2 linked regions of the Pseudobacteroides sp. genome follow. The protein of the gene in region 1 binds, or shares a complex with, the protein of each later gene. Links are inferred from orthologs where the notes say so. Each region holds a gene or a part of one and is shown on either strand. Other genes may lie near its edges. The genes, in order: prmC and prfA.

What was found.
Region 2: the proteins of prmC (region 1) and prfA are in contact, whole or in part, in a crystal structure (PDB 2B3T), measured with the Escherichia coli proteins. The link is inferred for Pseudobacteroides sp. from one-to-one orthologs.

Annotation. Positions count from the first base shown.
Region 1 is NZ_DATCTU010000033.1:84,492-94,366, reverse strand. The notes cover bases 2,908-5,888. They hold prmC (peptide chain release factor N(5)-glutamine methyltransferase), read left to right. Parts: upstream 2,908-3,931; coding sequence 3,932-4,846; downstream 4,847-5,888. Other genes in these bases: ytvI (sporulation integral membrane protein YtvI), read right to left, coding at 4,868-5,888; VIO64_RS05930 (DUF1385 domain-containing protein), read left to right, coding at 3,004-3,948. In the rest of the region: VIO64_RS05950 (recombinase family protein), read left to right, coding at 1-1,167; VIO64_RS05940 (rod shape-determining protein), read left to right, coding at 1,427-2,461; rpmE (50S ribosomal protein L31), read left to right, coding at 2,668-2,877; more of ytvI, read right to left, coding at 5,889-5,935; VIO64_RS05915 (trimeric intracellular cation channel family protein), read left to right, coding at 6,195-6,827; hydrogenase nickel incorporation protein HypB, read left to right, coding at 6,847-7,500; VIO64_RS05895 (hypothetical protein), read left to right, coding at 8,462-8,761; VIO64_RS05890 (MerR family transcriptional regulator), read left to right, coding at 8,909-9,853. UniProt on the Escherichia coli protein: Methylates the class 1 translation termination release factors RF1/PrfA and RF2/PrfB on the glutamine residue of the universally conserved GGQ motif, i.e. on 'Gln-235' in RF1 and on 'Gln-252' in RF2.
Region 2 is NZ_DATCTU010000117.1:21,143-26,103, forward strand. The notes cover bases 1,129-4,009. They hold prfA (peptide chain release factor 1), read right to left. Parts: upstream 3,170-4,009; coding sequence 2,087-3,169; downstream 1,129-2,086. Other genes in these bases: VIO64_RS19200 (L-threonylcarbamoyladenylate synthase), read right to left, coding at 1,129-1,178; VIO64_RS19205 (ZIP family metal transporter), read right to left, coding at 1,214-1,951; VIO64_RS19215 (DUF4097 family beta strand repeat-containing protein), read right to left, coding at 3,360-4,009. Also shown: VIO64_RS19195 (low molecular weight protein arginine phosphatase), read right to left, coding at 1-106; more of VIO64_RS19200, read right to left, coding at 126-1,128; more of VIO64_RS19215, read right to left, coding at 4,010-4,571; VIO64_RS19220 (DUF2089 domain-containing protein), read right to left, coding at 4,632-4,961. UniProt on the Escherichia coli protein: Peptide chain release factor 1 directs the termination of translation in response to the peptide chain termination codons UAG and UAA.

The sequences.
Region 1 (9,875 bases):
TTTGGTTTTGATAGGATTGATAAACATACTCTAGTTCCTAATCAGATTGAGGTAGGTGTAGTACAAAAAATATTTGATTTATATGTTAATGAAAGTTGGGGCACAGCCAGAATAGCTGGACACCTAAATGATTGTAATATACGTACAAAAAAGAACAAGAAAAATAAATGGTCTCAAGTTGTTATTACGCAAATACTAAGAAATGCTGTTTATATTGGAAAAATAGTTAATCACAAAAGTGAGGTTGCTGACTATATAACAGGCAAAAGAAAACGATACTCAAATGAAGAATATATTACTGTTGAAAAACCTGAGATAAGAATTATATCTGATGAGCTATTTTATCGAGCACAGGAAATACTTGAAAGCAGAAAAGAATCATTTAATTTAATGAATAAACGTGATAGTGTTAAATATCCATTGTCTAACTTAATTAAATGTTCAGAGTGTGGTTATAGTTTCAGAAGATGTCAAAGGAAGTATTCAGCAGAAGGTAAGACATATAAATGGTGGACATGTAGTATTCGGAATGCGAGAGGGGTTAATGCCTGCATCAACAATATAGTAGTAGATGAAGACGAATTACATAATGCTTTACTACAGTTTCTAAATCAATTTTTAATTAATAAACCAAAGACTATCAAAGCAATAAGCAAAGAGATTAAGAATTTAATTATTCAACATAATAAGAATACTATAGCTGAAAAGGATAATAAGCAAATACAAGCTGAGATTACTCGCCTAAATAAAGAAATAGAGAAGAATAAAGAAATGTATAAGAAAGACATAATAGGAATTGACGAATTGAAATATGAAGTATCAACACTAACAGAAAAATTAAATCAATTAAAATTAGCACAAGGTACATCAAGGACAATGTTTAAACTGTCGGTAGATATTGATAGTTTAGTAACAAGTTATATGTCTAAGGTTGAACACATATGTTTAAGTGAAGCATTGGACAACTCATTCTTAAAACAAATTATAGAAAGGATAACAGTGTATCCTGATGGTGTACTAAAAATAGTTTTAAAAGTAGACAATAAGAATAATCTAAACGTTGAAGTTCCTTTAGAGATATATGAAATTCCATTAGATGATATAGTTCCAATGACGAATGACGGCACACAAAGATGTTACCGAACGACTTGTTCTGGTAAATCATAACCTTGCAAATGATGTCAGGATCATTCTTGAGGAAAACAAAGCCGAAAGGCATATAAGAGGCGGTCAGGCAACAAAATCAAAATACAGGCAGGAAGATAAAAAGGATGAATAAAAGCCTGATATCAGGCTTTTTATCTTATACATTAATTTTTTCTCACAGAATTTTTTCCTAATTATTCAATCATTCCTCAAAAAATATTGCAATATTAAAATAGTGTGATAATATTAATATGAAATTATATTGAAAGGGAGATGCATTTTGTTTGGTTTCGGACAAGATATAGGTATTGACCTGGGGACAGCAAGCGTTTTGGTTTACATAAAGGGCAAGGGTATTGTACTGAAAGAACCTTCCGTTGTTGCAATAGATAAAAACACAAACAGGCTTCTTGCAGTTGGTGAAGACGCTAGAAAAATGCTCGGCAGGACACCGGGTAATATTGTTGCCATAAGACCCTTGAGAGAGGGTGTAATCTCTGATTATGACATAACTGAGAGAATGCTGAAATATTTTATAAATAAAGTATGCGGTAACAAGGCTTTTAAGCTGTTTAAGCCAAGAATAATGGTTTGCGTTCCCAGCGGGGTCACAGAAGTAGAAAAAAGAGCTGTTATAGATGCAGCGATGCAAGCCGGTGCCAGAAAGACATATCTTATAGAGGAGCCCATAGCTGCAGCGATAGGGGCTGGCATAGACATTGCAAAAGCATGTGGGAGTATGGTAGTAGATATTGGCGGCGGTACCACAGATATCGCAGTAATATCCCTTGGCGGAACTGTTGTAAGCTCATCTATAAAGATTGCCGGCGACAAATTTGATGAGGCAATAGTAAGATACATGCGCAAAAAGCATAACATTATGATTGGAGAGCGTACTGCAGAAGAGCTTAAAATCCATGTTGGTACGGTTTACCCAAGGGTGCAGGAAGTGACAATGGATATCAGAGGACGTAATCTCATATCAGGGCTTCCAAAAACAATAACCATTACATCAACTGAGATTATGGAAGCACTTGAGGAGCCTATTTCAAGTGTTGTGGAAGCGGTTCACTCTGTCCTCGAAAGGACACCCCCTGAATTGGCTGCAGATATTAGTGACAGAGGGATAGTAATGACGGGTGGAGGCAGTCTCATATACGGGTTGGACAAGCTATTGCAGGAAAAAACAGGTATCAATGTTCTCATAGCAGATGATGCAATCTCATGTGTTGCATTAGGTACAGGAAAGGCTTTGGACAACTTCGAAGCAATAGAAGAAAGTGCAAATGCAGAAAGTAAGGCATTAAGGAGATAAGATTTATAGCAATTAGCTTTCTAGACATTAATAAATGGAATTATAATATATAGATATGGTAGAGTTTATTATAATTTAGGAAAATAATGCTTGCACAAGTTTTATTTTTATGTTAAAATGTTTTTTGTCTCTTTGAGTTCAACAGACCAATGATGATCACAATGAATATTATCATATAAAGTTATATGCGAAAGAAGGTGAATATAATGAAGGAAGGAATTCATCCAAAATATGAGCAGGCTGCAGTAAAATGTGCGTGCGGAGAAACATTCACAACAGGTTCAACTAAGGGAAGTCTTCATGTTGAAATTTGTTCAAAATGCCATCCTTTTTTTACTGGTAAACAAAAGCTCATCGATACTGGTGGACGTGTTGACAAGTTTAAGAAAAAGTTTGGAATTGTTGATAAAGCTTAATTTATGTTTGAAAAAACTTTATAAACATGTTAAACTAAGGCTGAGATATATTTTTCAGCCTTTTATTTTTATGGGCAAAATTAACTTTAGAAATATACAGAGATATATTTATTACCGGAGGTCATAATGAAAAAAACCAGTATAGGCGGAGAAGCCCTCATCGAAGGCGTTATGATGAGAGGCCCTGATGATATTGCAATAGCAATAAGAAAATCAGACGGAGAAATAATTATAGATAAAAAACCTCTAAAAACACTTGCGAAAAAGCACAGTTTTTTTAAGCTTCCAATAATCCGCGGAGCCGTTGGCATGTTGGAATCTATGATTATAGGAATGAGGGCTCTTTTGTATTCCGCAGAGTTTGTAGAAGTTGAAGAAGAGGGCGGAAAAGAAGCAAAACCGTCAAAGGTTGACGCTTTCTTTGAGAAGATATTTGGCGACAAGTTTTTTGACGTTGTTATTTACTTTTCAGTATTCATATCAATGATATTTGTTATTGGACTTTTTATGCTGCTGCCAAGCTTTTTGGCGGGTCTGCTGCATTTCAACAAGGATACTACCTCGGGCCTTATTGGTCTTCACCTTTTTGAAGGTGTTATAAGGATAGTTCTGTTTGTAGGGTATATCGCACTGATATCCAACATGAAGGATATCAAAAGGGTTTTCCAGTATCACGGTGCAGAGCATAAAACAATTCATTGCTACGAAAGCGGACAAGAACTTACTGTTGAAAACGTAAAAAAATTCACAACAAGGCATCCTCGATGCGGTACCGCCTTCATGTTTGTAGTAATGATAGTAAGTATAATAGTTTTCTCATTTACAGGTTGGGGCACACTTTTATGGAGAGTGCTGTCAAGAATAATCCTTATTCCTTTGGTTGCAGGCCTCTCATACGAGGTTATAAAGTTTGCAGGCAGAAGTGATTCAAGGTTTATGGCCATTGTAAGTGCTCCAGGCCTTGCACTTCAGAAGTTCACCACAAGAGAGCCTGATGATCAACAAATCGAAGTGGCCATCACAGCATTAAAAAATGTTTTAGTTGAGGATTCTGATGCAGATAAATGGTAATATTACGTTAAAAGAATTATTTGATATAGGAATAACCAGCTTGAAGAAAGCTGCTAATAAAGCCCCGGTTTTTGAAGCCGGGGTTATGCTTTGCAATTTGCTTAAAATGGACAGGGCCTTTTTGTATTCAAGAGGGGACCAGATAATAAGCCCTGACGTATCCGCAAAATATCTTGAGTGTATTAAAAGAAGGTCGGAAGGATACCCACTCCAATATATAACGGGGCACCAGGAGTTTATGTCACTAGACTTTAAGGTTACTGAAGATGTGCTTATCCCTAGGCAGGATACTGAAATACTGGTGGAAACGGTGATTGAGCACGCCGAAAAAACTCCTGATAAAAACTTAAGAATCCTTGATATTGGCACAGGTTCAGGGTGTATAGCAATAAGCCTTGCATACTATATAAAAAACTGTCTTGTTACAGCTTTGGATATATCACCAGATGCACTTGAAACAGCCAGATATAATGCACAAGCCAATGGCGTAAAGGATAAGATTGCTTTTGTGGAGATAGATATTCTTAGTAACGACACAAATGTCTTAAAGGGTTTTTGCCCCTCCGAGCCGCAAATTGAAACTTCTCACTGCTTTGATATTATAGTTTCCAATCCGCCCTACATCCCTTCAATTGAAATATCTTTACTTCAAAAGGAAGTTCGGGATTATGAACCCAAAAATGCATTGGACGGCGGTGAGGACGGTCTGGACTTTTACAGAGAAATAATAAAGAAGAGCAGCTCACTGTTGCCAAAAGGAGGGCTTTTAGCCTTTGAAACAGGTTATAATCAAGCCCTTGCTGTTAAAGCACTTATGGGTGAAATGTCCTCTAATGTGACAATATATAATGATTTGTCCGGTATAGCCAGGGTAGTTGCCGGTGTCCGGGACAATTAGAGGGCCAGTTAGAATTGGCCCTTATTCATTCCAAAACCTAACAGCACCTGAATCCTGAAGCTTTTTAAGTATTATAATTGAAACAGGACCCACAAACATTCCTATAATTCCAAAAAAGCTTAATCCAACATACATTGCAATAAGCGTAACCAGCGGATGCAGTCCAATCTGATCACCAATGATCTTAGGTTCAAGTATTTGCCTTATCAAGACGCCTAGAACATATATTATCGAAAGCCCCACCACCATTCTGTAATCTCCTATAATAGCGTTCCAGGCTATCCACGGAACCATCACTACTCCTGTCCCAAGAATGGGCACAGCGTCGGAAAGGCCTGCAATAAAACCCATTAGAAGGGCATATGGTGCACCTAGGATGGTAAGTCCTATGCTGACCTCTGCAAATGTAATGAACATAAGTATAAGCAGTGCTCTTACATAGCCAAAAAGTGCAGTAAAAGTTCCTGACTTTACGTCAAGAAAATTGTTTCTCCAGCTTTCGGGAAACTGCTTGCTGAAAAATTCATATATCTTCTTCCTGTCACTACTTACAAAGTATGCAGACAAAATAGATACAATCAAAAATACCGTCAGCTTTGGTATTGATGAAATAGTGTTAATTAGGTACGTAACTATTGAGGAGATTATCTCCTGTACCCTTGGTGCCAGGCTGTTCACATTTTCGTTTATGGCACCGGAAATCCCTGGTGGAAGCTTGTTGTAAATGGTCTCCAATCTTTTTAAATAGTCGTTTATCTGATCGGATGTGTTATTAACATAATTTGTTACATTGTCCTTAAATATCAGAAGCTCATTATAAATTTTCACAAGACCGATAGTTAGCAGCACCCCTATAACCACGATTGTAAAGAGCAGGGAAATAAGTGCTGAAATCCTCCTTGGAAGCTTCATCTTTTTTTCCATGAGCTTTATCAGCGGCTCATTTATTAATGCTAAGAGTATTCCTATAACAAAAGGGGCAAAAAAAGGTATCAGGTAAGTAACAGATATATAAACAATACCTAAAAATATTACTATAAATAATAGTTTTAATGCACTTTTATAGTACTTTTGCACAATGTTATGCATATTTTAATATTACCCTTCGAAAATTTTTTGATTCAACATCGATAAAACTTTGCTGAATAACTAAAGTATAGTTTTGAATTGGCGATAAGCTTATACAATATTATAATATAGTATATTATAAAAGGCACTAGCATTTTTTATAAACTGACATTTATTTTTATTCCTAAAAGCAACATTGACTTAATTTATTCAAATAAAATATAATTTTATTTATATGTGGCTCTGCAATTCTCAATTTAAAAAGACAGGGTGATTGCCTATGGTTTTTATAGATATTATGGATATTGCCGGAACAGCGGCTTTTGCCATATCTGGTATACTGATGGGAATTAAAAGCAAGCTTGATTTCTTCGGCCTGTTTGTGCTTGGAGTCTTTACCGCTTGCGGTGGAGGGCTTATAAGAGATGTCATACTTAATAGGGGCATGCCGGTGCTTTTTACAGACTCAAAATATATGACAACCATAGTAATTTCCACCATACTAACATGCTTACTTTATAGGTTTATAACCAGACTTTCCACCTTCATACAAATTTTTGATGCACTGGGACTTGGCACCTTTACCATACTCACTGCTTATCAATGTATACTTCTGAAAGTGCCCCTTATAGGGATAATATTCATTTCTGTTTTAACAGGAGTAGGGGGCGGCATAGTACGAGATATTATGGTAAATGAAGTTCCATTAATATTTAGGGGTGAAATATATGCATTAGCTTCTATTATTGGTGCTTTTTCGTTTTATATCCTGTATAATAATCTGGATAGCATAATAAATTTGTATCTATGCATCCTTATTGTTTTTGCTGTTAGAATCATATCAATGTATTTTAATATTAACCTGCCTGTGCTAAAAACAGACGGCAAGCTATTTCAAAACGGCAAATCATAAGGAAACGAAGGAGGACCTTATGGAAATAAAAGTTTTAAAAAATATAATGCATGCAAATCAGCAGATCGCTGAAGACAACAGAAAGTCATTCAGCGAAAAACATATTACAGTCATAAATGTTATGGCATCCCCAGGTGCCGGCAAGACCAGCACAATTTTGAAGATTATTGATACACTTAAAGACAAGGTAGGTCTTGGGGTAATTGAGGGTGATATAGCCTCAAGCATTGATGCAGAAAAAGTCGACGCTCTTGGGATTCCGGTCATACAAATAAATACCGGAGGCGGTTGCCATCTTGATGCAAATATGATAAAGACAGTTATGCCTGACCTTAAAATTCAAGATAATTCTATTGTTTTTATAGAAAATGTAGGTAACCTTGTATGCCCTTCAACCTTTGACCTTGGAGAAAGCATTAAAATGGTCATAGCCAGCGTTCCTGAAGGCCATGACAAGCCCTTTAAGTATACTTCCATGTTTGAAGCTGCTGATATAATTGTCCTCAATAAGACCGATCTAATGCCATATATTGATTTTGATAAAGACATGTTCTATAAAGGAGTACAAGCCTTGAGCCAGAAAGCCACTGTAATAGAAGTATCGTGCAGGACAGGCGAGGGTGTTGACTCGCTGGTTGACTGGTTAATAGAAAGGCATAACAGTGCATCTTAGTACCGTGGTTTACGTTTTTATAAAAATGACATTCTGGCAGCCAGAATGTCATTTTTGATTTATGGTCCCTATGCATTATGAAGGCCTGACTCGCAGGCTCCCAAAAAGTTGATCATGCATTCTTTAGTCCCCATAATATTTTTATGTCAACCTTTCCCAACATATAACAAAACCGCCTACCATTCCGGTAAGCGGCTTTTCATGGTGTGCCCAAGAGGATTCGAACCTCCGGCCTGCGGTTTAGGAAACCGACGCTCTATCCTGCTGAGCTATGGGCACATGAGATAAAAATTAAGACTTATATATTATACAAGATTACTAAAAAATTTTCAAGCATTATTTTATGTTATTATTATCCAATAAGCTCATTTCGATCTGGACATGGACAAGATCACCAAGTGATTTTGTAACTTTGATCGTGGATTTCCTAGCTAGACATCAAAAAATACACGATGATAAACCGTGTATTTTCATTATTTTTTGAATTTAATAAGCTTATTTAGTCTTTCTCTTTCCAGATGTTTCATCCAAACCTTCTTCTTCATCTTCAAAAGTCATTTCTTTACATTCATTCCATTCAGGTGAACATACCATCATATGAAACGCCTCCTCTCATATTGTTTGTTAAATAATATATACCCAATGTTAAATTTCATAAACAAATATTTAAAATTTATTTCTTTACGCAGCAAAAAACCCCACAACCGTTAGATTGTGAGGTTTGGAGCTGGTGGACGGAATCGAACCCCCGACCTGCTGATTACAAGTCAGCTGCTCTACCTGCTGAGCTACACCAGCATATTTGCTTGTATAACAGTTTATTTCGATTTAAAAACCTTGCATAAACCGCTGACACTATGATAGTATAGCAGGTGAATAATAATGTGTCAACACTTTTTTCAAAGAAATTTAATCCACTTTCTAAAATTCACTGAAATCTGACAAAAGGAGCAAATATATTATGAGAAGCAATGAATTACAACAAAAACACAGTAAAGTATTGGGGTTTTTATCCACTCTCATGCCTGCTGCAATATTTCTTTTAATATTAAACTGGCTTTTTAACATAACACCGCTTCAAAAGCTTCAGGGTATGCCGTTATTAATGTCTCTACCATCTTTATTAGGTTTTATTCTTGCCGGCATTTCACTTAAAAGATCCCTTGGTAGAACAGGCAAGCTTGGAATGGTGATGAATTCCATATTGTTTATACTCCCATTTTTATACTGGACTTTAGGAACCGTATTTTTTGGTGCTTGACTGTTACCTTAGGTTATACGTTACTCTATATTAAAAGCAATAAATGTATTACATTTGTCTTTGGAGAATCCCAGAAAATCAATCGATATTTGCTCTGCCAAATGTAAGATTGCTAACACTTTTAATATAGAGACAGGAGATGATTATATGACTATTAGCGAAGCTATAAAAGAGACAGGGCTTACAAAGAGGGCAATACGTTTCTATGAGGAAGAAGGCCTTATAAATCCTGCAGCTAATCCTGAAAATGGCTATAGGAATTTTAGTTCAAAGGATATAGACAGGTTAATAAAAATTTCACTGTTAAGGCAGCTTGGGCTTAGCATTGATAACATAAAAGAGCTTATTAACTCACCTGACAGCATTATTGGAGTCCTTACTTCCCATCTTGACAAAATAGACAAAACCATTAAAACCCTTGAAAAGAGCAAAGATTTAATCAACGAGATTATTGCAGATAACAACATTAAAAATTCTAATGATTTTATGACTAAATTGAAAAGCCTTAGGGATCATTTTGAATATGAAGACAAGACCAAATCGGGTTATGTCAAAAGACAACTACTAAAAATATTTCCCGGTTCTTTTGGAAAGATGCTCATACTTCATTTTTCCCCCTTTTTAAACGACCCTATAGATAGCAAGGATAAAGAAAAGGCATGGGGTGAAATTGTAAGTTTCTTGGATAAGTCTGAGCCATTTAAGTATCCAGATGAATTCGGTAAAAATCTGGACTGTATTCCTGAAGATACTCTTTTAGAAATCGCAAAGGAGCAAAATAAAGAAATACAGGCCATTATTAATTATACTCCCCAAGAGCTGGAAGAATACAAAACAAAAATTATAGATTCAATAAGGTCCCTGAATCAAAATAAGGAATTTATTGAAAATCGTCAAAAGACATGGCAAACAAACTTGGATTTAAAAAACAGTCTTTTATCCGAAGGGTATTATGACCGATTTGTGAGAAATCTTAGAATAATCAGCAGTGATTATGACAAATATCAAGAAATACTTAATAAACTTAATGCCGATTTGGGTCTATATTATGATGAAACTGGAAATATTCAAATACCCCAGGATATACTGTAATATCCCAGACATAAACAAAAAC
Region 2 (4,961 bases), on another replicon or contig:
GTTTATCACTAAGCACCGGATCCTTTTCCAGTTGACTTCTAAATAGGCCTTCTGCCATACTGCTTCTGCAGGTATTGCCTGTACATACAAACAAAATATGCTTCACATTATCACCTCTATACTAATCATACTTTAACAATATTATAACCGGCTGCTTTTTTCATCCTGTTCATGACTGCAAGTCCAACTCCCCCGTATTCCACTGCCTCAGCAAGTATTACGCCAACGCCCTCATTATCAAGGCACCTTAGCCCTTTAAACAGATTGGAAGCAATGGTGTCCGGCCTTTCCCTGTCCCCTAAAGATTTAACTATTCCTATAGTATATCTCTCTTTAGTTTGCTCGGTAGCCAGTATACCTACAGCTACACCCTTTTTAACATAATCCTCAGCCAGTTCTCTGATCTTTTCTACACAAGCTTTTATATTTCCTTCAATTATGATAACATCTGCCTTCGGCGAATAATGAGTATATTTCATCCCAGGTGATTTCGGTTTAACATCATCCTGATAGTTTGCTAGAATTGCCTTGTCAATATCAACTTCCCCCACAAACTCCTTAAGCTGCTCCAACGTCACTCCACCCGGCCTCAAAATCATGGGTGGGCTAACCGTAACATCCAGAACCGTTGACTCAAGGCCTATTTGAGAGCTGCCCCCATCAATAATCATTTCAACCTTTTCCATAAGGTCTTCAATTACATGTACAGCCTCTGTCGGGCTTGGTCTTCCTGAAATATTTGCACTTGGTGCAGCAACAGGAACCCCCGATCTCTCGATAACCTTCAAGGCTATAGGATGTGCCGGCATCCTTACCGCCACCGTATTAAGCCCTGCCGTAATAATTTCAGGAACGGAGCTTGATTTTTCCATAATCAAGGTTAATGGCCCCGGCCAAAATTCTTCCATCAATTTAAGTGCCAATCTTGGTATTTCCTTAACAAGGCCCTTGACCATATCCACGTCTGAAACATGCACAATAAGTGGATTGTCAGATGGCCTTCCCTTTGCACTAAATATTTTGCCTACTGCCTTATGGTCAAGTGCCTTTGCTCCCAATCCATAAACCGTTTCGGTAGGAAACGCGACAAGCCCGCCCTCCCTCAATATGGAAGCCGCTTCATCAATATCTTTAATATCAATATTGTTTTTATCAATACTCTTTATAATTGTTTTCAAATCTCTGCTCCTTTAATCCGTCTTTAGTGGAAGAATTAATTTACAGACACAATTATACCACATATAAGACCCAATATATTCCCTATAACAGGCAGCCTGCCTTTGTACAAACTTTTTGACTGGGGTATCAACTCACCCAGAACTATATAAATCATACATCCGCCCGCAAACCCCAGGCATGCTCCAATGAGATCTTTGGATATACCTCCGAGGAACGCACCTATAAAGGCTCCGATGCCCATTGGTACCCCTGTCAATGCAGTGTAAAAAAATGCTTTAAATTTACTTAGTCCTCCAAGCTTCATAGGTAGTGCCATTGCGATCCCCTCAGGAATGTCATGAACCAATATCACAAAAGTTATGGCGATTCCCAACTCTACAGAAGCCCCAAATCCTGAACCTACTGCGATCCCTTCAGGAAAATTGTGCAGTGCCAACCCTATTGCTGTTAGTATGCCCGTCTTTAATAAACTTGAGTTTTTATAACTCTTTTTTATGTAATCTGAACTGTTAATAAATTCCTCAACTGCAATTATAGTCAATATCCCTGCTATTACGCCTGCAAACGTAAGATATATCCCCCCAAAGCCGAAAGCCTCAGGCAGAAGCTCAAAACAAACAACTGCCGTCATAAGGCCTGATGAAAACTCTATAATAAAGCCAAGTGTCCGGTTGGATATATCTTTAATAAAAAAAGCCATTAATCCCCCGGCACCTGTTCCTGCAATCCCCGAGATAAGGCCTATTAATGATACTTTTAATAACAAATCCATAAACTCACTCCAATGTTAAGAATAATTATTTGCAGGCTGGTTTGCAATCTGCATATTAATTCTTATTCAATTGGTGAGCTTAAAATTATATATATAGCTATTTTATATCAAAATCCATTGCGATTTGGCAACCTTTTAATCCTCGTCATCCATAGCTCCGCTTCCAAGCTTCTCTGACTGATCTGTAGTAATAAGAGCGTCGATTATCTCATCAATATCTCCCTCAACAATGCTCTCTAGCTTATATAAGGTAAGACCTATTCTATGATCTGTAACCCTTCCCTGGGGATAATTATATGTCCTAATCCTCTCGCTCCTGTCACCTGTTCCAACCTGACTCTTTCTTGCCTGGGCAACCTCTGAGTTCTTTTGTTCCTCTGCAATATCATAAAGCTTTGATCTTAAAACCTTCATAGCCTTGTCCTTGTTTTTATGCTGGGAACGCTCATCCTGACAGGTCACTACCAAACCTGTAGGAATATGGGTAATCCTTATGGCCGATTCAGTTTTGTTGATATGCTGACCACCGGCACCACCTGCCCTGTAAGTATCAATCTGCAGGTCAGCAGGATTGATATCCACCTCAACATCATCAACTTCCGGCAATACAGCAACGGTGATTGTAGATGTATGTATCCTGCCGCTGGCTTCAGTGGAGGGAACCCTTTGAACCCTGTGTACACCACTTTCAAATTTGAGACGGCTGTATGCCCCTTTTGCTTCAATTGAAAATACAACTTCCTTGAATCCGCCAAGCTCGGTTGGATTTGAATCTAAAATTTCTACCTTCCATCTTTTACTTTCAGCATACCTTGTATACATTCTGAAAAGGACCTGAGCAAACAATGCAGCCTCTTCCCCGCCTGCTCCACCTCTTATTTCAACAATAACACTTCTGTCATCATTTGGGTCCTTTGGAATCAGTAATATTTTAAGTTCCCTTTTTATAACTTCCAACTTATCCTCAGACTCTTTGAACTCTGCCTGAACCATCTCCCTGAAGTCAGCATCAAGCTTGTCTTGAAGAAGTTCTCTAGCATCGGCAATATCCTTGCTCACTTTTTTATATTCCCTGTATTTCTCAACAATCTCCGACAGTTCGGAATGCTCTTTCATATACCTTCTGTACTCTTCCTGATTGCCTATAACAGAAGGATCACTGAGCTTATGATTTATTTCTTCAAATCTATCCTCAGCAGCTTGAAGTTTATCAAACATTTTGCACCTCAATAATCAAAAATTTCAATCCACGGTGAATTATTATAACATAATTTTAAAATATTATCCACAGATTTTGCATAAAAGCAATTAATCAATCCTTATTCATACGTATAAAAAGACAAGGTCTCCTACCCTCTAAAGTGTAGTTCGCCTTGCCTTAAGTGATAATCAATGAAACTTAAGTATGCTATTTTACAATTTCTATATAGCCGTTTGCAGTTTCTGCTGTTATATAAACCTTATGCTCCGCCTCATTAAAGTTTACACTCTCCGCCTCAACAGTAGCCCCGCCTAAGCCTTGTTTTCCAAGGTTATTATAAATAATCTGTGGTATCAAAAGGTTAATTCCGCCGTTGGAGGTCTGTGCCTTAACTTTATAGCCATTACTGTTCATATCATTCATATTGATTTTAATCCATGCATTTGATGTTTTGAAGTATATATCAATAACTTTAATACCATCGGGATTTTTTATATTTTCAGCCAAAAGTCTGCCATTGGTGGATAATGCTTTGATTTTTTCTGCCTTTATGTGCTTTATATCAAGAGTTGCGTTGGTTGTATCAATCTCTATTACCTTTGATATAAGATAACTTGCCTGGATTCTTGCATTTTTGGTGCTCAGCTTTATATTGTCACTATTTACTCCCATTATCTCTATATGGGCATTCTTGGTGCTGCACTGGAAATCCTGTGAAATTGTATCCTCTACGTATATTTTACCGTTAGTTGTAGTAAATTTCATACTTTTAAACTTAATTGCCGGAATATATATCTCATGTGTTACACTTACATTCATTGCTTTATTTATTTTAATGGAGAATTTGCAGTCATCTTGTATAAGCCCGAGAATTTCATCCGCATTGTTCTGAGGACTTCTTACCTTGGATTTTACAATTATTTTATTGTCATCATGCTTCTTTACAATTATACTGCCGTTTGTACCCTCAATATCTATATCCATTCCTTCTGTTGCAATCCACTCGAAGGATCTGTCTTCTACCTTGTAGCTGCCGAATACATTAAAAGCATTTGTATCTATAAAACTGCCTACGAAATCTACCATTTTATCAAGAACACCGTAGGTTGTAGCTGCCAAATTCTTACCAAGCTTCTCAGCCTTATCAACAAAGTCCTCAACCGTTTTATCAAATTCACCTTCTTTGTAGCCTTTAATGTTTTGTTTAAACTCTTTTTTCCAATCCTGCATTTTTTCTTTAACTTTTTCAACCTCAAATTGAAAATTGACCTGTCTGTGCTGCTTATTTGAGCCTTCCTCACGACCGCTTCCTGAACCGGAACCTTCTAAAGCTTCCAAAAGCTTGGCAGCTTCCTCACTTGAAATTTTTCCTTCTTCCAGCATTTTAAGTATAAGTAATTTTTCTTCATTATTTGGCATAGTTTTAATCCCTCCTGATCAAGGTGTCTTTGATACAATTTATATCACTCTATATCACTATTATTCTTTCAGCAAACTTATAGCTTCCTCAGCAGAAATTTCTCCTTTATTGAGCTTATCCAGTATGTCCTTTTTCTTACTGGATACAGAAGCATCCTGATCCTGCTGATGCCCAAGTGCATTCGCAACATCTTCAAGCCTATTTTTAACGGTAGGGTATGAAACTCCCAGCTCTTTTTCCACTTCCTTTATATTGCCTCTGCATTTTATAAAAACATCTATAAATGATTTTTGCTCTACAGTGAGTTTGCAAAACTTGCATAATTGAAAACTGCCTTCTATATTTGTACCGCATTCATCGCAGCCTATTCTCTTAACTATGGTGTCATT